DNA from 3 places in the Bradyrhizobium sp. 6(2017) genome. Region 3 is predicted to be linked to each of the others. Evidence: predicted binding sites of a transcription regulator. Region 3 holds the regulator's gene; each other region holds the start of a gene.
What was found. The regulator LexA, encoded in region 3, represses DNA repair genes until DNA is damaged. The targets are predictions, from matches to a motif close to TGTTCNNNNTGTGTTCNG.

Region 1 (7,341 bases), 1.1 Mb from region 3:
GCGTTCGCCAGCCGAGGGCGGTCTTACTCTTTCGGCTCCGGATGCAGCTTGCGCTTCTGGGCTTCGTGCTCTGCAATTAACTGCGCGATGCCGTCGACGGTCTGCCGATCCGTGATCGTTCGGGCGAGCGCAGCGTAATGGACGCTTCTTTCGTCCAACTCGACACACTTCGCACACATGGCGTGCGCTCCCATTCCAATGAAAGGCGGGAGCCCGGTAGGTCTCTCAGCCACCGACGCCCAAAATCGTGCCGGTGATGCTCTATAACCAAGTTATCGTGGGTTAGTTTCTCGCTGAGCGATCTTAATCCCGGGGGCATTAGCCAATCGGTCAAAGGGGCTCAGCAACGCCTCTCGCGCAACCGGTTGCCTGATGTCCCGTAACTGGGAGTGTCGGCCCATTCTTCCATTTTGGTACTACGGGCTGGCTGGGGCCGTTCGGTCCATCCCGGTCACGGACGGCCCTATCTTTTGTTCTCGCAAGAACGAATTAAACATCATCAAGATTTATATGCCCAGAACAGTGAATAAGGCCGCTCAGTAGTCCTACTGAGAACATCGGCCAAGCCTTGGTTTCTGTTCGCTTAATCCAAAACGGACCACGCCAAAATTCAAACCAGGCCGCCAGGGGATAAAACAGACCGGCACCCGATTACCGGTGTTGTCCTAACCAGGACACTCCTCCTAGCAAAATAGGACAGACTGAGGAATCGGGAAAAAGTGGCAATTGGGAACTCGCCGTGTTAAACGATAGCCCATTGGAGCCTGCTCGCTTCGAGCATAGGAAATACTGGCCTTTGGCTTCACTGCCGGGGCCTATTTTTTGGCGCTAGGACACTTGTGGGGTAGTCCGCGAAGACAGTTTTCCATTGCCACTTTTTCCCGGTACCGTGAATCGCGCTCCTCCGGACAGGGGCGCCCAATGAAGCGGCCCCGGTGTGTTCCCCAAGCCCGTCCGGGGCCGTTTCGATTCAGCGCGGGGTCATGGACAAACAACCGATACCCGTCGGTGAACAGATCATCACCATCGCGTTGCTGGTGATCTTCGCACTCGTAATTTGGTACGGCGCCATGATCTGAGACTGGGCGCCTTTTTATTCACGGGGCTGTCACCGACAAGATGGAATGGGGCTAGCTTTTGGGGCCTTTTCTTGGAAACACCGTGCTCTCCCGGAATCCCCAAGCCCTGTGGATAAGTGTAAACGGACTCTTGCCGGGGCAGGTCCTGTTTTCATCCCGTAGCGTGTTTTTCGAGAATTTCCCTCGGCTGGGGGCCGCACGATGCGAGGCGGCCCCTTTCTATTCGGCGGCGGGGCAAACGGCCTCAGCGTTCGTTCCAACGCGCTGGGGCCGTTTCTTTGGGCCGACGATCTGGACGAGGGGAGCCGTGCGAACCGGCCCGCTTCCCTCTCTGACACGAACTTGGCGAGGATTTGGATGGGCTGCTCAGGGTCGGCCTCGTTCGCCAGAAACAGGTAGTACTCACTCCCGTCTAGCGCGATCCCGTCGTCCCCACCCAACTGTCGTTGGAGTATGCGCCCGAGGAAGACTCAGGGAAGGGCTCGTAATGAAAGAGGCCGCCAACTGAGGCGGCCTCTGATTAGCGACCCCAGCAACCTTTGGGGGCCCTATGGGAGGCTGGCTGCTGGGGCCATCTAGCGACCCGGTTGGTGCATACGGGCCGACATAGCTATCAGTTTGCAAGGAAAGCAAACGCCATGATTGCTATCGGGCTGAGACCTAGGATTACAGCCCAGAATCGGAAAAACAGGTCATTTGACATGACACAACCCCACGTAGAGGGGCAGTCTACGCCGGGAAAACTTGGTAGCTCCAGTGCAGTTCGTGCCAAGCCGTAGAACTACGGTGATTGGCTCGTTGTCAGGAACTCCGTTCACCCACGGAGAACCCCGGTAACACTTCTCCTCGGTGGATGAAGAACACTTGGCGGACCATAAGGATTGCTAAGGCCAGAACATCCGGTGCGCGACTCAGTAGTCCTACCGAGAACAACGGCTAAGCATTGGTTGCCGCTCGGTTAATTCAAAACAGGCCACTCCGAAAATCAAACTAGGCCACTAGGGGATAAAACAGGCCAGCACCCGACTACCGGTGCTGGCCCCTTATGCCCCGCCCAACCCCGAAAGAGGCCACTCAACAGTTCCCGGTGCGATGAGATTTGTATCGTCGCGCAAAGGAACCCTCCCACCGCGACATGGAAATCAAATGACACCACCGGGACCATGGCTAACGGGCCTTTCGCCACGCTTTGGATACGGTCAGCTATCTCGCCAAAGTAACCGATATGAGATCGGTGGCAGACCAGGTTGGGCGAATTGGGCCATTTATCAGAATGCTCGATCTGCCACTGGTTCAACTTGTCCCAGAACTCATGCAATTGCGTATTCGCATAGAACAAGAGTTGCGGCGGAAGGATTTCCTCTTCGTCTCAGAAGAGATGACCAAACTCTATAACGAATCCGACCCGCGCAGAGGCGCGGTCAAAGGATCTGATCCGTTCGAACTGGGTAAAAAATTCAAGAAAGCCCATGCGGACATTGCTAGTGCCGGAAGATGTTTAGCCGTTGAGGAAAGCACGGCGTGTGTATTCCATTTAATGCGGGCGATGGAGGCCGCCGTCCGTGACCTGAGCCAACGCCGACATATACAACTTCCCATTACCCCGAAAACGACTTGGCGCGGCCTAACCGGGCAGATGGACGGCAAGATTGCAAAGATGCCTGAGAATACGGTTTCGCTAAAACGAAAGAAAAACAGATGGGAGGAAGCGAGAGCGAATTTGCACCACGTTGGTTCAGTATGGCGCAACAACACTATGCACCCAGCGTCGTCGTATACGCCTTCTCAGGCGCGCGACATCTATGAAGCCTGCCGAGTGCTCATGACCTCGCTCGCGCGCCTTTAGGCGGATTGGTAACTGATGTGGGCGCTAGCGGTACGTTCCGTACTCGGCTCGGTGCCGCGAAGATGTTCGGTTTGATCGAGGGAGCACAGGGGCGAGTCACACTGACTCCGCTCGGTCACGATGCACTCGACAATTCAGGTGTGGCCTCGGCCGCCCGTGCTTCCGCATTTCTGAATGTTGAGTTGATACCGCTTCCAGCATCTTTAAGATGATCTACAGGGATGCGCCCGTCGGCACCGAAGGACTACCGTGGCAAAAGAGCGACGCGACGTAACGAAAGAGGCCGCCAACTGAGGCGGCCTCACATTCCGAAGGAATGTCTCATCTGACTCGCCATGCGCTGGACGGCATCAGTGTATCGACCGTGGGCGAATTGCTGATCGGCTACATAGAGGGCCACAATAACGCCTATGACTATCAGCAGTCCTTTCACCGGAGACCCATCCGCTCTACGGCGATTTTCGCGATCTTGCGCGGATCGTTGGTGCCGGCTGCGCAGATGTCGATAACGTCGCGAGCCACCATCCTGCAAAGTGGGTCGTCACGGTCAAGCACGCCTAACAAATGTAGGGCGTGGTCGAATGCCTTGTTCAGACGTTCGATTTCCTCAGGCGTGCGTTCGCAGTCTTTCAGCAACTGATTGATTGGCATTGTTCCAGTCCTCAGCAGGTCACTGGCGCAACTAAACCAAGTTCCACTTGTAGCACGGGAACTCCGTTCACGCCCGTAGAACTACGAGACTAGGCTTCGCCGTTCGTTCTGCGGGATAAAATTCCTTGATACGGATAAAAGATTGGATGGGACAGAACATCCGATAGGCTTCTCGGTAGTCCTACCGAGAACACCGGATAAGCCTTGGTTTCGGCTGGCTTAAAGCAAAACGGACCACTCCAAAAATCAAAAAGGACCACTGAAGTTTGGTGGGGATGGAAAGGGGCCAGCACCCGACTACCGGTGCTGGCCGAAATAGGCCACTCGCCAAATCAAAACAGGCCAGTGTCTAAACCCGAATTTAATGGGATTGGCTGACCGCAGGCCCTACATCGAAATTGTGTCGACTCCTTCCGACACTCCTCCCCAGACTGTGGCCCCAGCTCGCCCCCGCGCTGGGGCCGTTTTCTTTGGTCCGCCTCGCAGGGCCACTGCGAATCCACATAGGTCCATTGCCACTTTGTCCCGATGACTCCCGTTTAGATGCGTTCTAAATACGTCCTGCGCTGGCCGTATGTCGCGCGTGGGGAAGCGTGGCTATGAAAGAGTACAAGGCCTATCTGCTTAGGGCGGACGGGAAGATTGCGAAGCGTGTCGATCTATTCTGCGAGGACGACGAGGCGGCCAAACTGCACGCAAAGAATCTGGCGAAGGATTGCGTGGTCGAGCTTTGGAAAGGCGCGAGAAGGATCGCGGTGTATCAACCAACTCATTAGCAATCAGAGGCGGAAAATATCGCCAGGAATCGAAAGGGGCCGCTCAAGCACGGCCCCCTACCGGTTTAGTCTGAAAATTTGATCGGGATGAAATCTAGCCCCGGCAAGAGGAAGATTAGAGTTTTCAACACATTATGGGATTCCGGGAAACTACGGTGTTTCGCCCCGGAACCAGCCGCCACTAGCAGATGCGAAACAGGCCACTGCGCACTGCGGTTGATATGCGGGGAAATTTTGAAGATGTTGCAATGAAAGAGGCCGCCAACTGAGGCGGCCTTACTCCCTCGCATCAAATGCGCGTAGCAGTTTGTTATCTTTCCAGATCTCCACGGTATGCCAGTCGACTAAGATCTCGGCCTTCCGGATTGCGTCTGCGTCGCTCTCACAGCGCAAATCGATCCGGCTCAGAATGCGATCATCAGCGCCTATCGAGTAGACGCAGTAGAGTGATGCCACTCCCATCGGTCCTCCACCATCGAGGCTATATGCCCGCTTGGAGCCATTTAAAGCAGCATCAAGGAAAAGTTGCTAGTTTTTCCCGATCTCCGGAACATTACAGAATTTCCGCAGCGCAGCGATTTCGCGCAAACGGAACTCCGTTCACCCACGGAGAACCCCCGGTAACTCCGCTGTGCTGTGGAGAGAGAACAGTTAGCGGACCATAAGGATTGCTAAGGCCAGAACATCCGGTGCGCGACTCAGTAGTCCTACCGAGAACAACGGCTAAGCATTGGTTGCCGCTCGGTTAATTCAAAACAGGCCACTCCGAAAATCAAACTAGGCCACTAGGGGATAAAACAGGCCAGCACCCGACTCTCGAAAAGAACATATTGCGAACATAGAACAAACGTGGTACGAGGTTCCAACAACAACGCATTCCACCCGCTCTCCGCCGCCCGTTTTTCCCGCTAGCGAATCCCCGCCATAAGGAGCACATCCCAAATGTCCGCTACTGCACTGCGTATCGTCGAAGGATCCTCCATGGACAAGTCCAAGGCCCTCTCAGCCGCGCTCTCCCAGATCGAGCGTCAGTTCGGCAAGGGCTCGGTGATGAAGCTCGGCAAGAACGACCGCTCTATGGATGTTGAGACGGTGTCCTCGGGATCGCTCGGGCTCGATATCGCGCTCGGCGTCGGCGGTCTGCCGAAAGGGCGCGTGGTCGAGATCTACGGGCCGGAATCCTCGGGCAAGACCACGCTGGCGCTGCACACGGTGGCGGAAGGCCAGAAGAAGGGCGGCATCTGCGCCTTCATCGACGCCGAACACGCGCTCGACCCGGTCTATGCGCGCAAGCTCGGTGTCAACATCGACGAGCTGCTGATCTCGCAGCCCGACACCGGCGAGCAGGCGCTGGAGATCTGCGACACGCTGGTGCGCTCCGGCGCGGTCGACGTGCTGGTGATCGATTCGGTTGCGGCGCTGGTGCCGAAGGCGGAACTTGAGGGCGAGATGGGTGATGCGCTGCCGGGCCTGCAGGCACGCCTGATGAGCCAGGCGCTGCGCAAGCTCACCGCCTCGATCAACAAATCCCACACCATGGTGATCTTCATCAACCAGATCCGCATGAAGATCGGCGTGATGTACGGCTCACCGGAGACCACCACCGGCGGCAACGCGCTGAAGTTCTATGCCTCGGTCCGCCTCGACATCCGCCGCATCGGCGCGATCAAGGAGCGCGACGAGGTCGTCGGCAACACCACCCGCGTCAAGGTTGTGAAGAACAAGCTGGCGCCGCCCTTCAAGCAGGTCGAGTTCGACATCATGTATGGCGAGGGCGTCTCCAAGATGGGCGAAATTCTCGACCTCGGCGTCAAGGCCGGCATCGTCGAGAAGTCGGGCGCCTGGTTCTCCTATGACAGCCAGCGGCTCGGCCAGGGACGCGAGAATTCCAAGGCCTTCCTGAAGGCGAACCCCGACATCACCGCCAAGATCGAGGCCGCAATCCGGCAGAACTCCGGCCTGATCTCCGAGCAGATCCTCGCCGGCACGCCCGAGCGCGACGCCGAGGGCGAGGAGCCGACCGAGGAGTAAGCCGGCTCACTTCAAGACTTCGCTGCAAGCGGGCGCTGAGGACGTTGAGTTGCCGACGTCTTCGGCGCCTGTTTCGTTTTGTGCCGGCGTCGACAGAGTTGTGCCGATGAAGCGCCTGATCCTGACCAGTCCGTCCGGCCTCAGCCTTACACGTTCGGGGCTCGCCGAGATCGCTATTACATCCGGCTTTCGATTTGTTGGCGGACCGCTGCCGGCGCAAAGAGAGCTTGAGGCTTACTTCGGATTACGGTCGGACCAGGATCCGGTCGGACATTGGTCGCACTGGAGCACGCGGAGCCAGTGGCCTCAGGATGCCAAGGCGCGCAGGGCTCTCGCGCTGATCGAATTCTGCGAACCTTTCGAGATTATCGAGCTTTGGTTCGATCCGGACCCAAATGATCAATTGCAGCTGATTTGGTTGCTCGACCATTTCCGGGCCTATCCGGCGATGGCGGCCAAGTTAAAATTACGCCTGGTCGCTTTTGGTCTGTCGACGATGCACGAGACATGGAGCGGATGGAAAGAAGTGCCGCTTATCAACATACGGCCTGCCGACCTCGAGACCGCAAGCATCTGCTGGCAGGCCTATCGCGCGGCGACGCCCGAAGCCTGTTTCGATGCGCTGCATCGAGACCTCAGCGGCTTTCCCTTGCTGAGGCCGGCCCTGCTTGACCTGCTCCAGGAGCTTCCGTGGAGCAGATCGGGACTTGGCGCGACCGAACTGCGACTGCTCGAACTGATTGCGGCGGGCTTTATGGGTACGAACGGGTTGTTCTACCTTCGCGGCTTCGGTCAACGCGCCGTATTCACCGACATGGAAATCGGGACGCTGCTTCAAGGGCTCGCGCACGGGCCGCAGCCCGCGATCGCCGGACTCGATGACGAGTTACGCGTCATCGCCCCTGAGAATTTGCGAGCGCGCATGGAGGCCTATCGGCGAAGCCGGCTGTCGCTGACT
Region 2 (7,341 bases), 4.5 Mb from region 3:
ACCGGGCCAAATTCTGGCTCGGCGGCCTGATCATCGTCTGCTGGATGATGTTCCTCGCCCTGCTGGTGGTCTCGGCTGGCCTTGGCGGCAAGGATGGGTTTGGCTTCAATGTCGACGACATCTTCCGGGCGTTCGACCCGGACAGCTACAAGTCGCTGACCTCTGCCGGACTGCCGGCATTGCTGGTCAAGGCCAGCGGCACGGCGCTGTTCGTCTGGGTCTATATCGCGGTCTCGATCAAGCGCCTGCACGACCGCGACAAGAGCGGCTGGTGGATGGTCCCGTTCTTCGCGATCCCCGGTCTCATGAGCCAATTCTCGGACCGGCTTCCCGATGAATCCTATTGGGTCATGGCCGCGGGCACGATTGTCTTTGTGCTCTATATCTGGGGCTTCATCGAGCTCGCCTTCCTGCGGGGCACGTCATACCCAAATCGATACGGTCCCAATCCGCTGGGAAAAGCCCATGAGAGGCGAGGAGGCGACAGCGGCAGTGGGTCGCGCTCCGGGCGGGGCTGGGATCAGCAGAGCGAACTCGATATCGTGCCTCACAAAGCTGGTCCACCCGCGGTGTGACGTGTTAAGCGAGGCGCATGAATGATGCCGTCTCGATCACCCGCGATCTGGTTCGCTGCCCCTCCGTCACCCCGGCCGACGCCGGCGCGCTCGGCGTTCTCGAAAGCCTGCTGAAGGCGGCAGGCTTCGACGTCCATCGCGTGACGTTCTCCGAGCCCGGCACCGCCGATGTCGACAATCTCTACGCCCGCATCGGCAGCTCCGCGCCGCACATCACCTTCGCCGGCCACACCGACGTGGTGCCGCCCGGCGATGAATCAGCGTGGACGATCGGCGCATTCTCCGGCGAGGTGAAGGACGGCTTTCTCTACGGCCGCGGCGCCGTCGACATGAAGGGCGGCATCGCCTGCAGCGTCGCCGCGGTGCTGCAATATCTGCAGGACCATGGCGGCAAGCCACAAGAAGACGGCAACGGCTCGATCTCCTTCCTGATCACCGGCGACGAGGAAGACGTCTCGATCAACGGCACCGTCAAGCTGTTGAAATGGTGCGCCGAGCGCGGCGAGAAATTCGATCATTGCGTGCTCGGCGAGCCCTCCAATGTCGAGGTGCTCGGCGACATGATCAAGATCGGCCGGCGCGGCTCACAGTCCGGCACGCTGGTGGTCGATGGCGTGCAGGGCCACGTCGCCTATCCGCACCGCGCCTCGAATCCGGTGCCTGACATCTCGCGGCTGATCGTGGCGCTGAGCGACGAGCCGCTCGATCACGGCAGCGCGCAATTCCAGGCGAGCAATCTCGAATTCACCACGGTCGATGTCGGCAACACCGCCGGCAATGTGATCCCCGGCCAGGCACGAGCGAAATTCAACATCCGCTTCAACGACAACCACACCCAGGAGAGCCTGCGGCAGCTGGTCGATGAGCGGCTGGCGACAGCCTGCGGCAACCGCATCCGCGCCCACATCGACTGGATGCCGTCGAACTCGAACGTGTTCGTCACCAAGCCGGGGCCGTTCACCGACCTCGCCGTCGCTGCGATCGAGGAGATCACCGGCCGCAAGCCGGAGCTCTCGACCTCGGGCGGGACCTCGGACGCACGCTTCATCTCCAGCTATTGCCCGGTGATCGAATTCGGCCTGGTCGGCCAGACCATGCACCAGATCGACGAGCGCACGCCGGTGGCCGATCTGGAGAAGCTGACGCGGATATATCGGGGCGTGTTGGACAGGTATTTTGCGTAATCCAGCGGCTCGGCTAGACCAAAACTTCGAAAACAACCCCATGCACAGTAGGGATTGGGGCCACTAATAATCCACCCGCATCAGATAGAGCCCGTCCGGCGGCGCGACCGGGCCGCACGCCGCGCGGTTGCGGGCGGCGAGCGCGGCAAAGAGATCGTCCGCGCTCCAGCGGCCCTCGCCGACCCAGACCAGCGAGCCCACCATCGAGCGCACCTGGCTGTGCAGGAACGAGCGCGCCGACGTCACGATGTTGACGGCGTCGCCGTCGCGCCTGACGTCGAGTTGATCAAGCGTCTTCTCCGGCGACTTGGCCTGGCACTCGGTGTCGCGGAAGGTGGTGAAATCGTGCTTGCCGAGCAACCGCTGCGCGGCGTTGTGCATCGCTGCCGCATCGAGCGCGCGCGGCACGCGCCAGACGCGGCTGATGTCGACCGCGAGGTTCGCACGCGTGTTGGTGATACGATAGAGGTAGTGCCGCCTGGTCGCGGAGAAGCGCGCCTCGAAATCGTCTGATACGATATCCGCCGCCAACACGCCGATCGGATTGGGCCGCAGATGCGCGTTCAGCCCGTCGCGAAAACGGCCGGGCGGAAAATGCTTGGCGATGTCGCAATGCGCGACCTGGCCGCGCGCGTGCACGCCGGCGTCGGTACGGCCGGCGCCATGGACGCGCACGTCCTCGCCGCAGATCGCTTTCACCGCCGTCTCCAGCGCGCCCTGCACGGTCGGCGCGGTGTCCTGGATCTGCCAGCCGGAGAACGGCGTGCCGTCATATTCGATGGTGAGCTTGTAGCGGGGCATCAGGCGAGCCGCGCAGGCGGCTTCAGCGGCGTGCCGCGCAGAAAATCTGCCGCCTTCATCGGCGCCTTGCCGGCGCGTTGCAGTTCGAGAATCCGGATCGCGCCGTCGCCGCAAGCGATGGCAAATTTGTCGTCGAGCACATCGCCAGGTTCGCCCGAGCCCTTGGCGAATTCGCAACGCAGGATTTTCAGCCGCACCGGCTCGCCTTCGCCGGCGAGCTCGCACCAGGCGCCGGGAAACGGCGAGAGCCCGTGAATGTGCCGCAGCACCGCGTGCGCCGGCTTACTCCAGTCGATCCGCGCCTCGGCCTTGTCGATCTTGGCGGCATAGGTGACGCCGTCCTCGCTCTGCTTCGTAAGCTGCAAGCCACCACGCTGCAGCGCAGCCATCGCGCGCACCATCAAATCGGCACCGAGCGGCGCCAGCGCGTCGTGCAGATCGGATGCCGTCATGCTGTCCGAGATCGGCAGCCGCTCGGCCATCGCGACGTCGCCGGTGTCGAGACCGACATCCATCTTCATCACCATCACGCCGCTCTCGGCGTCACCCGCCATGATGGCGCGGTTGATCGGCGCGGCGCCGCGCCAGCGCGGCAGCAGTGAGGCGTGCAGGTTGAAGCAGCCGAGCCTGGGCGCGTCGAGGATGGCCTGCGGCAGGATCATGCCATAGGCGACGACGACGGCGGCATGCGCGTCATGCGCGCGAAATTCCTCGAGTGCTTCCGGCGTCTTCAGCGTTTTCGGCGTCAGCACGGGAATGCCGAGGCGGCGCGCTTCCTGCTCGACCGGCGTCGGCTGCAACTGCAGGCCGCGCCGCCCGCCCGGCTTCGGCGCGCGGGTGTAGACGGCTACGACCTCATGGCCATGGGCCACAAGCTCCAGCAGCGTCGGCACTGCGAAATCGGGCGTGCCCATGAAGATCAGGCGGAGAGGCATGCGGTCAATTTCTTCCGAGAGGCTCAAACATCCAAGTATTCGTCATGGCCGGGCATGGCCGTCAAGGACGGCGTCGCTTTCGCTCGCCTGTGCCCGGCCATCCACGTCTTTGGCCCCTTGAGAAGTAAGACGTGGATGCCCGGGTCAAGCCCGGGCATGACAGCAGAAGGAACGCCGTCACTCCGCCGCGCGCTTGGCGGCCTTCTCGAATTTCTTGAAGACGCGGTCGCGCTTCAGCTTCGACAGATAGTCCACGAACAGCACGCCGTTGAGGTGGTCGATCTCGTGCTGGATGCAGGTAGCATAGAGCCCCTCGGCATCCTCTTCATGCACCTTGCCGTCGAGATCGGTGAAGCGCAGGCGCACCCGCGCCGGACGCTCGACCTCCTCGTAATATTCGGGGATCGACAGGCAGCCCTCTTCGTAGACCGACAGCTCTTCCGAATACGAAATGATCTCCGGATTGATGAACACCCGCGGCTGCGGCGTGGTCTCGCCGTTCTCGTCGCGCTTGGCGAGGTCCATGGTGATCAGCCGCAGCGGCTGCGCGACCTGGATCGCCGCGAGCCCGATGCCCGGCGCGTCATACATGGTCTCGAGCATGTCGTCGGCGAGCTTGCGGATCTCCGGCGTCACCTTCTCGATCGCCTTCGACACCAACCGCAACTGCTTGTCCGGCAGAATGATGATTTCTCTGATAGCCATGGCCGCGATTTAAGCTGCGGGCATGATGCGGTCAATGCGTTCAGGAACCCCTTAAGGCGGCCTTAACCACGTTTCTTTACACAGCGTTAACCAGGAAAATTAAGGGAGCGTTGACCATAAATGTTCCCTTTTCGTTCGGCGGCGACGCCGAATCGGCTACAACGGCTGGCATGAACGAGATTCTCCTCACGCTTGGCGACCTCCCGGTCCGCGTCTCCGATGCGTTGATCGGCCTTGGCGCGCTGGCGCTGGTGCTGCTGCTGGCCATCGCGGTGGTGATCGCGCGCGCCAGCCGGCGCGGCGCGGAACTGGCGATGGCCCAGGCTATTCGGGCCGACGAGCTGGAGGAGCGGCTCGCCGACATGCTGCGGGCCCAGAGCGAGGCCTCAGGACGGGTCGATGCCATGGGGCAGGCGCTGGCCGGCCGCCAAGCGGAGATGGCCCGTGCCGTCAACGAGCGGCTGGATTCGGTGACCCACCGGGTCGGCCAGTCGATGGAACAGACCACGCGCAACACGATGGATTCTCTGCGCGTGCTGCATGAGCGGCTCGGCATCATCGACCACGCCCACAAGAACCTCAACGAGCTCACCACCCAGGTCACGACGCTGCGCGACGTGCTCGCCAACAAGCAATCCCGCGGCGCGTTCGGCCAGGCGCGGATGGAGGCCATCGTCCAGGACGGCATGCCGAAGGGCTCGTTCGAGTTCCAGTACACGCTGACCACGGGCAAGCGGCCGGACTGCGTGGTGTTCCTGCCCGACCAGCGCCCGCTCTGCATCGACGCGAAATTCCCGCTGGAGGCCATGACCGCGCTGCACGATGCGCGCAGCGACGAGGAGCGCAAATTCGCCAGCCAGCGGCTGCGCGCCGACGTGCTGAAGCATGTCAGCGACATCGCGGAGAAGTACCTGATCCCCGGCGAGACCCAGGACACCGCGCTGATGTTCGTGCCGTCGGAATCGGTCTATGCCGAAATCCATGACGGCTTCGACGACGTGATCCAGAAGGCCTATCGCGCCCGCGTCGTGCTGGTATCGCCCTCGCTGCTGATGCTGGCGATCCAGGTGATGCAGCAGATCCTGAAGGACGCCCGCATCCGCGACGCCGCCGACCAGATCCGCAACGAGGTGATGCATCTCGGCGATGATCTCGCCCGCCTGCGCGAGCGCGTCCTGAAGCTGCAGAACCATTTCGGCCAGGTGAACGAGGACGTCAGGCAGATCCTGATCTCCGCCGACAAGATCGAGAAGCGCGCCGGCCGCATCGAGGAACTCGACTTCAGCAAGTCCGAGACCCCGATCGAAGTCCCCCGCTTCGTCAAACCCGCCGCCCCCGACCTGTTCCCCGCCCCGCGCAAGCTGCAGGCGGGGGAGTAGTATAGCCCCCGATGTCACCCCATAATCGGTGTCATCGCCCGGCTTGACCGGGCGACCCAGTATCCCAGAGGCGGCAATTGGGAGCACGCTCCTACTACGTCTACATCCTCACCAACCGCATCGGCGGCACGCTCTACATCGGTGTGACAAATGACCTCATTCGCCGCGTCGGCGAGCAGAAGCTGAAATTGGTTGAGGGCTTCACGGAAAAGTACGATGTCGCGAGGCTGGTCTATTTCGAGGTCTTCGACGATGTCGAACAGGCGATCCATCGCGAGAAGCGGCTAAAGAAATGGCCGCGCGCGTGGAAAATATCCCTGATTGAGAAGGACAATCCGGACTGGATCGATCTTTACCCGGAGATCGCCGGTGGCGGCGGATAGGCCTCTGGGATACTGGATCGCCCGGTCGAGCCGGGCGATGACAGTCTTTTTGGGGACGAATCTGGTAACACCGGTTCTATGACAGCACCTGAAGCGACGTCAGACGTGCCTGCAAAGCCGACGCCAAAGCCTGCCGCCACCTCTTGGCGCGACGGCCTCGCCGTATATCTGCAGCCGCGGGTGCTGATCGTGTTGCTGCTCGGCTTCTCCTCTGGCCTGCCGCTGGCGCTGTCGGGCTCGACGCTGCAGGTGTGGATGAAGGAGGCCGGGGTCGATCTCGGCACCATCGGGCTGCTGGCGCTGATCGGCACGCCCTACACGCTGAAATTCCTCTGGGCGCCGCTGGTCGACGCGCTGCATGTGCCGCTGTTCACGCAAATGTTCGGTCGCCGTCGCGGCTGGCTGCTGTTCTCGCAGCTGTTGCTGATCGCGGCGATCATGGTGCTGGCGATGGCCGATCCGGCGCGATCGCCATGGTTCGCGGCACTTGCCGCGCTGCTGGTCGCAACCGCTTCGTCGACACAGGACATCGTGGTCGATGCCTTCCGCGTCGAAAGCCTGCCGGAAAGCGAGCAGGCCGCCGGCATGGCGTCCTATGTCGCAGCCTACCGCATCGGCATGCTGGTCTCGACCGCAGGCGCGCTGTTCATCGTCAGCGGGTTCGAGTCCGCCGGAGTGGCGCGCCCGTCGGCGTGGATGTGGGGCTATGTGGTGATGGCCGCGCTGGTCGTGATCGGCATCGTCACCGCGCTGGCTGCGACCGAGCCGGCCCAATCGAAAGGTGCGGAGGCAGCCACGCATGCGCAGACCGCAGCCGAACGCGTATGGCACGCGGCGCTCGGCGCGTTCTCCGAGTTCCTCAGCCGCAAGGACGCATTCGCGGCGCTCGCCTTTGTGGTGCTGTTCAAGTTCACCGACGCGTTCTCAGGCACCATGACCGCACCGTTCGTGATCGACATCGGCTTTTCCAAGGTCGATTACGCGGCGATCGTGAAGGGCGTAGGTCTTGCCGCAACCCTGATCGGCGGATTTGCCGGCGGCTTCGTGGCGCGGCGCTATTCGCTCGCCACCAGCCTCTGGATCGGCGGTGTGCTGCAGGCGATCGCCAACCTCTCGTTCTCCTGGCTCGCGCATGTCGGCGTCGATCAATGGGCGCTCGCGCTTGCGATCACGGCGGAGAACTTCACCAGTGCGATCGGCACCGTGATCTTCGTCGCTTATCTCTCGGCGCTGTGCCGCAACCCGCTGCACACCGCGACCCAGTATGCGCTGCTCACGGCGCTCGCGGCGGTCGGCCGCACCTATCTGTCATCGGGCGCGGGCTATGTCGCCAAGGCCGTTGGCTGGCCGGTGTTCTTCGCGATCTGCGTGCTGGTCGC
Region 3 (7,341 bases):
CGACACAGCCATAGTCCCGGCGAAGGCAATCTCCACCCCGTCCATCCGAATATGATGCAGCCACATCTGAACTCGCCCTCCGATAAGGGATCTACTGCTCAGGCAATTAACAACCGGAAGGTGTCCCAGTTCCGCTTTGCGAGTGTCCGATTTAGGACAGCACTACCTCTGGTGCGCACCACACGAAGTATCCCTATGGAGCCGGCTAGTGCGCCAAAGGGCACAGGAACGAGTGGCGATATCGGGCGTAGTTTGTTTGCTCCCGGTTGTGAGCTCCCCCAACCCCGCCGGGAGTGAGAATGGCGACCCCGGCCTGGCGCCCCCGCCGGGGTCGTCGTTGTTTTGTGGGTTGAGTTGTGGATCAAACCGTCTAACTCAATTTTAATCTAGCAATATCAATTGCTTATCATCATCGCTAGCGGCTGATGCCGCCGCTCGGGCCGCAGCGTCCGGGCTCCTATGATTTCGGCCGCGACCTGTATTTCCAGGGCATCGGCGCCTCCGGCTTCGTGATGGGCGCAGTCAAGACCAGGGAACCGTCGGCGGCCGGCGGCTTGGCGCTGCGCTATGCCGCCTTCATGCAAGGCCTGCGCGACGCCATCGATGCGCGCATCCGCACCACGCTCGACGGCGACCAGCGCGCGATCGCGACCGCGCTGCTGACCGGCCGGCGCGACGCGATCTCGACGCCGGTCAATGATGCGATGTTCATCTCGGGGCTCGGCCACGTGCTGTCGATCTCCGGCTACCACATGGCCGTGGTCGCGGGCGTGGTGTTCTTCGCGGTGCGCGCGCTGCTCGCGCTGTTCCCAATGCTCACGGCGGCACATCCGATCAAGAAATGGGCGGCCGCGGCCGCGCTCGTCGCCGCGGCGTTCTATCTTCTGCTGTCGGGAGCCGAGGTCGCGACGCAGCGATCGTTCCTCATGACGGCGGTGGTGCTGATCGCGGTGATGGTCGACCGCCGCGCGATCACCTTTCGCACCCTGGCGGTGGCGGCGCTGATCGTGCTCGTGATCGCGCCGGAGGCGCTGGTGCATCCGAGCTTCCAGATGTCGTTTGCCGCAACGCTCGGGCTGGTGGCGCTGGTGCAGATCGGGCTGCCGAACCTGTTGGCCTCGCCCGACCATTCGGCGACCGCGCGGGTCGCGCTGTGGGGGGGGGCGCGAGCTCACGATGCTGATGCTGGCCTCGCTGGTGGCGGGGCTGGCGACGACCCCCTACGCCGCGTTCCATTTCCATCGCGTGACGCCTTACGGGCTGCTCGCCAACCTCGCGGCGATGCCGGTGGTGTCGGCGATCGTGATGCCGGCGGGCCTGCTCGGCCTCCTCGCCATGCCGTTCGGCTTTGATGGCGTGTTCTGGGCGATCATGGGCTTTGGCATCGACTGGATGATTTTGGTGACGCAATGGGTCGCCGCGCTGCCTGGCGCGGTGGGGCGGATGGCGGCGTTCGGCATCGGGCCGCTGATCGTCGCAAGCGCGGGCATCATCCTGCTCGGACTGCTGCGCACGCCGCTGCGCTGGTCCGGCGCGGTGCTGCTGGTAGTGGCCACAGTCTGGGCGGTGAGGGTGCCGCTGCCTGACGTCCTGATTTCCGCCGACGGCCGGAACGTCGCGGTACGCGGCGGCGACGGGCGGCTGCATCTGATGCATAGCGCGAAGGATGCCTTCCTGGTCAAGGAATGGCTGGCGGCGGATGCCGATGCGCGGACCGCCGCCGATGCGTCGCTCGGCGAGGGCGTCTCCTGCGATCCGGGCGGCTGCGCGACCCAGGGTCCGGGCGGTGCCTTCGTCGCACTGGCGATGCGGCCGGAGGCGCTGGCCGACGATTGCGAGCGGGCGGCGCTGATCGTCACCGCGCGGCCGGCGCCGCAGGGCTGCGCGGCCTCGGTGATCGATGCCGAGCGGCTGCGGCGCCACGGTGCGCTGGTGCTACGGCGAAACAGGGACGGCTACGCCATCGATGCGGTGAAGCCCGGCGGGATCGACCGGCCGTGGTCGCCGGCGGTTCCCGGTGACGGCGAGAGCGAGACGGTCCTCCGTACACCCGCCGCCGCGCCGCGGCCCGCAGTCGATGCGACACCGGCCGAGACCGACCTGCAGGGGGATGATTAGCCGTTGCCGGGCGAGGTGCCGGTCGGCAGCTCGAACAGGCCGAGATGGTACTCGTCGGAATCGGGGCCGGCGTCGGGCTTCTTGACGAGGGTGAAGACGGCCTCGGGAAACTGCTCCCAGACCTTGAGATCATCGGCCGTCACTGTCAGCCAGCCGAACCGGAACAAGTAGCGGCCCGGCTCGGTGACGCGTCCAGCCTTTTGCCATGTGACCTTGTCGACCACTGCGCAGGTTTCCGTGAGTGCACGTCTTCCGTACGCGATGATGCGCCAAGGCGCTCGCCGATGCAAATCTCCTCATGCGCCCCGGAAGCGGAAATCCGGGGTCGCTCGAAATCGCTTAAGGTCATCCGCCGCCGAATGGCTCATTCCGCGGCGACGATGCGCTCAACCCAAAAACAGCGACGCGAATGCGGAGGGGCGCCGCTCCACAACCTTCGGCTTGTGCTCGACCTGCGGATGCAGTGCCGGCAACTGCAGCACGCTGACGCGCTGTCCCTCGACGAGCTGGGTTACCAGAACATGGCTGCCGTCGGGGAATTCGACCGCATCATGATGGCGATCGGGCACGTCGGGCTCGACTTCGTTGAACACGCCGACGCGGAAATTCATCGTCTTGGTCCAGATCCAGCGGCTGTCGTAGCGAACGTTCTCGGCGAAAGCGAGCTCGGTGCCCGGCAGCATGCAGACCGCGACAGTGGGATCGTTCTCCGAAGCAAAGCCGCGGGTCGACGTGCCGCGGAAAGTCGTGGTGATCAGCGTCTCTCCGACAATGGCGGGGCGCGATGCCACGGCGTGCAGACTATAGTCACACATCGGATGGCTCCTCTTTTCGAGGTAGCGACCCGTGCCTCTCCCTGAGGCGCAGGCCTCTACCAGAGTGGACGATAGCAAACGAGTGTCTGCTCGTTTCTGGGCGATTGTACGACTGGCCGTCGAACGCCTCAATCACAAACGCGCTACACTGCGCGAGAGGTATCGGGGCGCATCCAAGCTGGTCCGCACGCTGCGCTATCTTCCAAGGAACGATCCGATCTGTTGCTCGTTCCTGGATCGGGACGACTTTTTCTTCAAATCGTCATCCCGCTCCATATGTCTGTTCGAGCATGGTCTTTTCGGAAAACCGCTTCGCACTTTTCCGGATCATGCTCCGCCGCCGTCAGTATTTGCGATACAGCCCGATCAGCTTGCCCTGGATGCGGACCCGGTTCGGCGGCAGGATGCGCACTTCATAGGCAGTGTTGGCCGGCTCGAGCGCGATCGATGCACCGCGGCGGCGGAAGCGCTTCAGGGTGGCTTCCTCCTCGTCGATCAGCGCCACCACGATGTCGCCGGTGTTGGCGACGTCGTTGCGCTGGATCAGCGCCATATCGCCGTCGAGGATGCCGGCGTCGACCATCGAGTCGCCGCGTACCTCAAGCGCATAATGCTCGCCGGAGCCGAGCATGTCGGGCGGCACGCTGATGGTGTGGCTGCGGGTCTGCAGCGCCTCGATCGGCGTACCGGCCGCGATCCGGCCCATCACCGGGACGGCGACCGGACGGTTGCCGTCGTCCTCGGCGATCGGCGGCGTGCTGCTGCGCTTGCCGAGGGTGCCCTCGATGACGCTTGGCGTGAAGCCACGGCGGCCGTTGCCGCCGCCGGCCGACAGCTCGGGCAGCTTGATGACCTCGATGGCGCGGGCGCGGTTGGGCAGGCGGCGGATGAAGCCGCGCTCCTCCAGCGCAGTGATCAGGCGGTGGATACCGGACTTCGAGCGCAGGTCGAGCGCATCCTTCATCTCGTCGAAGGAGGGCGGCACGCCGGCCTCTTTCAGACGTTCATTGATGAAACGCAGAAGTTCGTACTGTTTGCGCGTGAGCATCTCGAGTATTCCCCCGGTTGGTAGCGTCGTTCGATTCCGAGACTCTTCAGTTGGGGCCTTCAGACGGGGCCTGATCTCGGGAGCGCAATGCTCCCTGGCGGCTTCCCGATTGTAGACACCAGCACTCGAAACAAATCATGAACGGACACTATATGTTCGATATGTGTTCCGCAACCACTTAATTTCCGGTGAACGCATCAGGCGGCGCGCAATCGGCTAGCCCGCGAAAACCTCACTCAGGCAGCATCAGGATCTCGCATTCACTGCCCTTGGCGGCGGCGGGGGCGAACGGCGGACGCACCAGAAGTGCCCGTGCCGCAGCGAGATTCCCGAGCAGCGAAGAATCCTGCTGCATCACCGGAGTCGCGATCGGCGCGCCGTCCTCGCGCTCCTCGAGACGCGCGCGCAGATAGTCCTCGCGCTGGTCGTTGGCGGCGAGGTCGCGGCCGAGCAGGGCGGTCGTGCGGACATGATGGATCGTGTTCCGGCCGCTCAAAGCCCGAATCAACGGCACCAGAAACAGGAAGGCGCAGACATAGGACGATACCGGATTGCCGGGCAGGCCGATCACCCGCATGGCCCCGAGCCGGCCGTGCATCATCGGCTTGCCGGGCCGCATCGCGATCCGCCAGAACGCCATCGCGACGCCCTCGGCCTCCAGCGACTGCTTGACCAGATCGTGGTCGCCGACCGAGGCGCCGCCGGTGGTGATCAGGATGTCGGCGCCGGTCTCGCGCGCCCGGCGGATGCCGGCGGTGGTCGCTGCCACCGTGTCGGCGGCAACCCCGAGATCGACGGTCTCGGCGCCTTCGGCGCGCGCCAGTGCCCGCAGCGCATAGCCGTTGGAATAGACGATCTGGCCAGGGCCGGGCCTTGAGCCCGGCATCACCAGCTCGTCGCCGGTGGCGAGCACCGCGACCTTCGGGCGGCGGCGCACCGCGAGTTCCGGATAGTTCATGGCGGCCGCCAGCGAAAGCGCGCGGTCGGAGAGGCGGCTGCCACGGTTCAGCAGCAGGTTGCCCTCACGGAAGTCGACGCCGGCCGGGCGGATGTGCCGTCCTGGGCTCGCAGCCTCCGTGATCGAGATGTGGTCGCCGTCGAGCCGGGTGTCTTCCTGGATGATGACGGCGTCGGCGCCATGGGGGATGACGCCGCCGGTGAAGATCCGCACCGCTTCGCCGGCACTGAGCGTCCGCTCGAACGGCCGGCCGGCGGCGACTTCGCCGATCACCTTGAGACGGGCCTTGAGATGAGCCGCATCGGCGGCGCGCACCGCGTAGCCGTCCATGGCCGACATCGGCTCCGGCGGCTGGGTGCGGCGCGCCGCGAGGTCGTGCGCCAGCGTGCGGTGGTAGGCGGCATCGAGCGCGACCATCTCCTCCGGCAGCGGTTCGGCGCCGGCAAGAACGGCGGACAGGGCATCGGCAACCGGCATCAGGGCCACGCGCAAAACTCCTCAAGGCAAATGGTCAAATACCAAGTGCGGTCAGCGCCCTTGCCACGTCATCCGTCGATGTCACGTGGATGGCTTGAAGGCCGCGCGCCCGCGCACCTTCGATATTGGCAGCCAGATCGTCGAAGAACAGGATCCGCGACGCCGGCACGCCGATCGCTTCTATCACATGATCGTAGGCCGCGGCGTCGGGTTTCCGAAGGCCGATGTTCGAGGACAGGAACACGGTCCGGAAGTGGCTGAGCAACTCGGCATAGGCGACCGAGAAATGCGCGACATGGGCCGGGTTGGTGTTGGAGAAGGCGTAGAGCGGCATTCGCCTGGCGGCGGCCGCGAGCAAGGGGGCGATGCCTGGCATCTCGCCGGTGAAGATCGAATTCCAGCCCTCGAGGAATTGCGCGTCGGTGAGCTCGACGCCGAGTGACCGGCGCAGGCTGGTAAAGAACGTCGCGTCGTCGATCCGGCCGATCTCGTGATGCTTGTAACTGTCGTCGACGACGAAACGGCCGGCGAGGTCGGCCGGCGCGCAACCGGCATGCTGTGCCCAGTGCGTCATCGCCTTGTCGAGGCTGATATCGAGCACGACGCGGCCGATATCGAACAGCAGCACGTCGACGGAAGTGGGAGAGAGTTGCGAGGTCATTGCGTGAAACCATGTACGAAAATTGCGGGCAGGCGGCAATCTCCCCGATTTGTGCGGCAGGCATGCGACTTCCCTGTCGTCCCGGCGAAGGCCGGGACCCATACGCCGCAGCAATTGTAGTGAACGGGACTCGTCGTTCCAGCGACGCTCAACAATATTCTTTTGTGGTTATGGGTCCCGGCTTTCGCCGGGACGACGGTGAATGTGTGGCACGGTCTGTGGGGCATGCGCCCGCATTCTCGCGACATGATTTGTCCGAGCCTTGCTTCTCGTTCCGCCCTCTCCTTGAAGAGGGCGCAGGGAAAGCCGGGTGCCGATCGCACCCATGGGCCCCGAGCAAAGGTAGAAAGCTCGGGGGTAGGACCACAGGTGTAACCGGAGCAATCCGGCTTTCCCTGCGCGATGGCTTACGGATTATTTCGTGCTCTCCCCGGCGAGACTGGGCTTTTTTGTCACCGCCTTCGCAAAACGCTTTCGCGCTTTGCTTGGGGACACCGGCCGCTAGGGCGTCAGGACCACACGACTTCCCCGTCCGCTTCGCGTGCTCTCGTCAGTCACACGCTCGGCGTCCACCGCATCTCACCGCAACACCCGTGACGATGCGCAGCGCCCCTCGATCGGGTGAGACGGGGAGATTCATACACTGAGTTGGGCGTGCCGATAAACAGAAAGATTTTTGCGCGAGGGGCTTGCGCCGTCGGGCAACTCAGTGGCAGGGCGGCACCGGCTTTGGCGCATCAAGGCACCCTCGGAGCCAGCCTCTCACATCCTCGAAAGCGCCAGGCCGAAATAGGCGATCAGCGCGCCGGTGCTGAGAATGATGACGACGAGCGCTTGCTCGGAGCGTGCCTGCAAGGTTTTCCGGGTCACGGTGATGACGGTCCATCTTCGAAAATCATTCTGTTCAACTAACGTGGGTTCGTGTCCGTTCCGGCTCCCTCCGAGGAACTTTCGGCTTGTCCTGGAAGCACTGATGCAGTCCGTGAAGACCCCTCGCAATTGGGCTGCCGTGGGACCCCAGGTCGCCTACCGCACCTCGACCACCGTCCTCCTTCACGAGCGTCCAACCGGTGCGTCAGACATCGGATATTTGGCTAGTCGGCCGGCCGGCATCCAGAATATCAAGCACCGGACAGTCGGGGGTGGCGCCGTCGGAGCATTGCGCAACCGTTTCCGCCAGGATGGATTCAAGCTTGACGAGGTCAGAGAGTTTTTTACGAACGTTCGCCAGATGTGCGCTCGCGATCTTGTGCACGTCGGCGCA

Region 1: the regulator LexA is predicted to act here: its motif matches at 5,174-5,191, upstream of recA (recombinase RecA).
Region 2: the regulator LexA is predicted to act here: its motif matches at 4,322-4,339, upstream of G6P99_RS04105 (DNA recombination protein RmuC).

The regions. Positions count from the first base shown of each region.
Region 1 is NZ_CP049289.2:6,472,427-6,479,767, reverse strand. It holds gene G6P99_RS30635 (hypothetical protein) at 24-179, opposite strand; gene G6P99_RS30630 (hypothetical protein) at 2,314-2,925, shown strand; gene G6P99_RS30625 (hypothetical protein) at 3,355-3,576, opposite strand; gene G6P99_RS30620 (hypothetical protein) at 4,176-4,352, shown strand; gene recA (recombinase RecA) at 5,295-6,383, shown strand; gene G6P99_RS30610 (hypothetical protein) at 6,490-7,341, shown strand, end outside.
Region 2 is NZ_CP049289.2:878,849-886,189, reverse strand. It holds gene G6P99_RS04130 (DUF805 domain-containing protein) at 1-575, shown strand, start outside; gene dapE (succinyl-diaminopimelate desuccinylase) at 593-1,759, shown strand; gene truA (tRNA pseudouridine(38-40) synthase TruA) at 1,823-2,560, opposite strand; gene fmt (methionyl-tRNA formyltransferase) at 2,560-3,495, opposite strand; gene def (peptide deformylase) at 3,673-4,200, opposite strand; gene G6P99_RS04105 (DNA recombination protein RmuC) at 4,371-5,579, shown strand; gene G6P99_RS04100 (GIY-YIG nuclease family protein) at 5,657-5,962, shown strand; gene G6P99_RS04095 (AmpG family muropeptide MFS transporter) at 6,041-7,341, shown strand, end outside.
Region 3 is NZ_CP049289.2:5,389,780-5,397,120, reverse strand. It holds partial or broken gene G6P99_RS25265 (ComEC/Rec2 family competence protein) at 420-2,118, shown strand; gene G6P99_RS25260 (hypothetical protein) at 2,115-2,342, opposite strand; gene G6P99_RS25255 (hypothetical protein) at 2,505-2,933, opposite strand; gene lexA (transcriptional repressor LexA) at 3,277-3,981, opposite strand; gene glp (gephyrin-like molybdotransferase Glp) at 4,214-5,425, opposite strand; gene G6P99_RS25240 (HAD family hydrolase) at 5,451-6,077, opposite strand; gene G6P99_RS25235 (MerR family transcriptional regulator) at 7,153-7,341, opposite strand, start outside.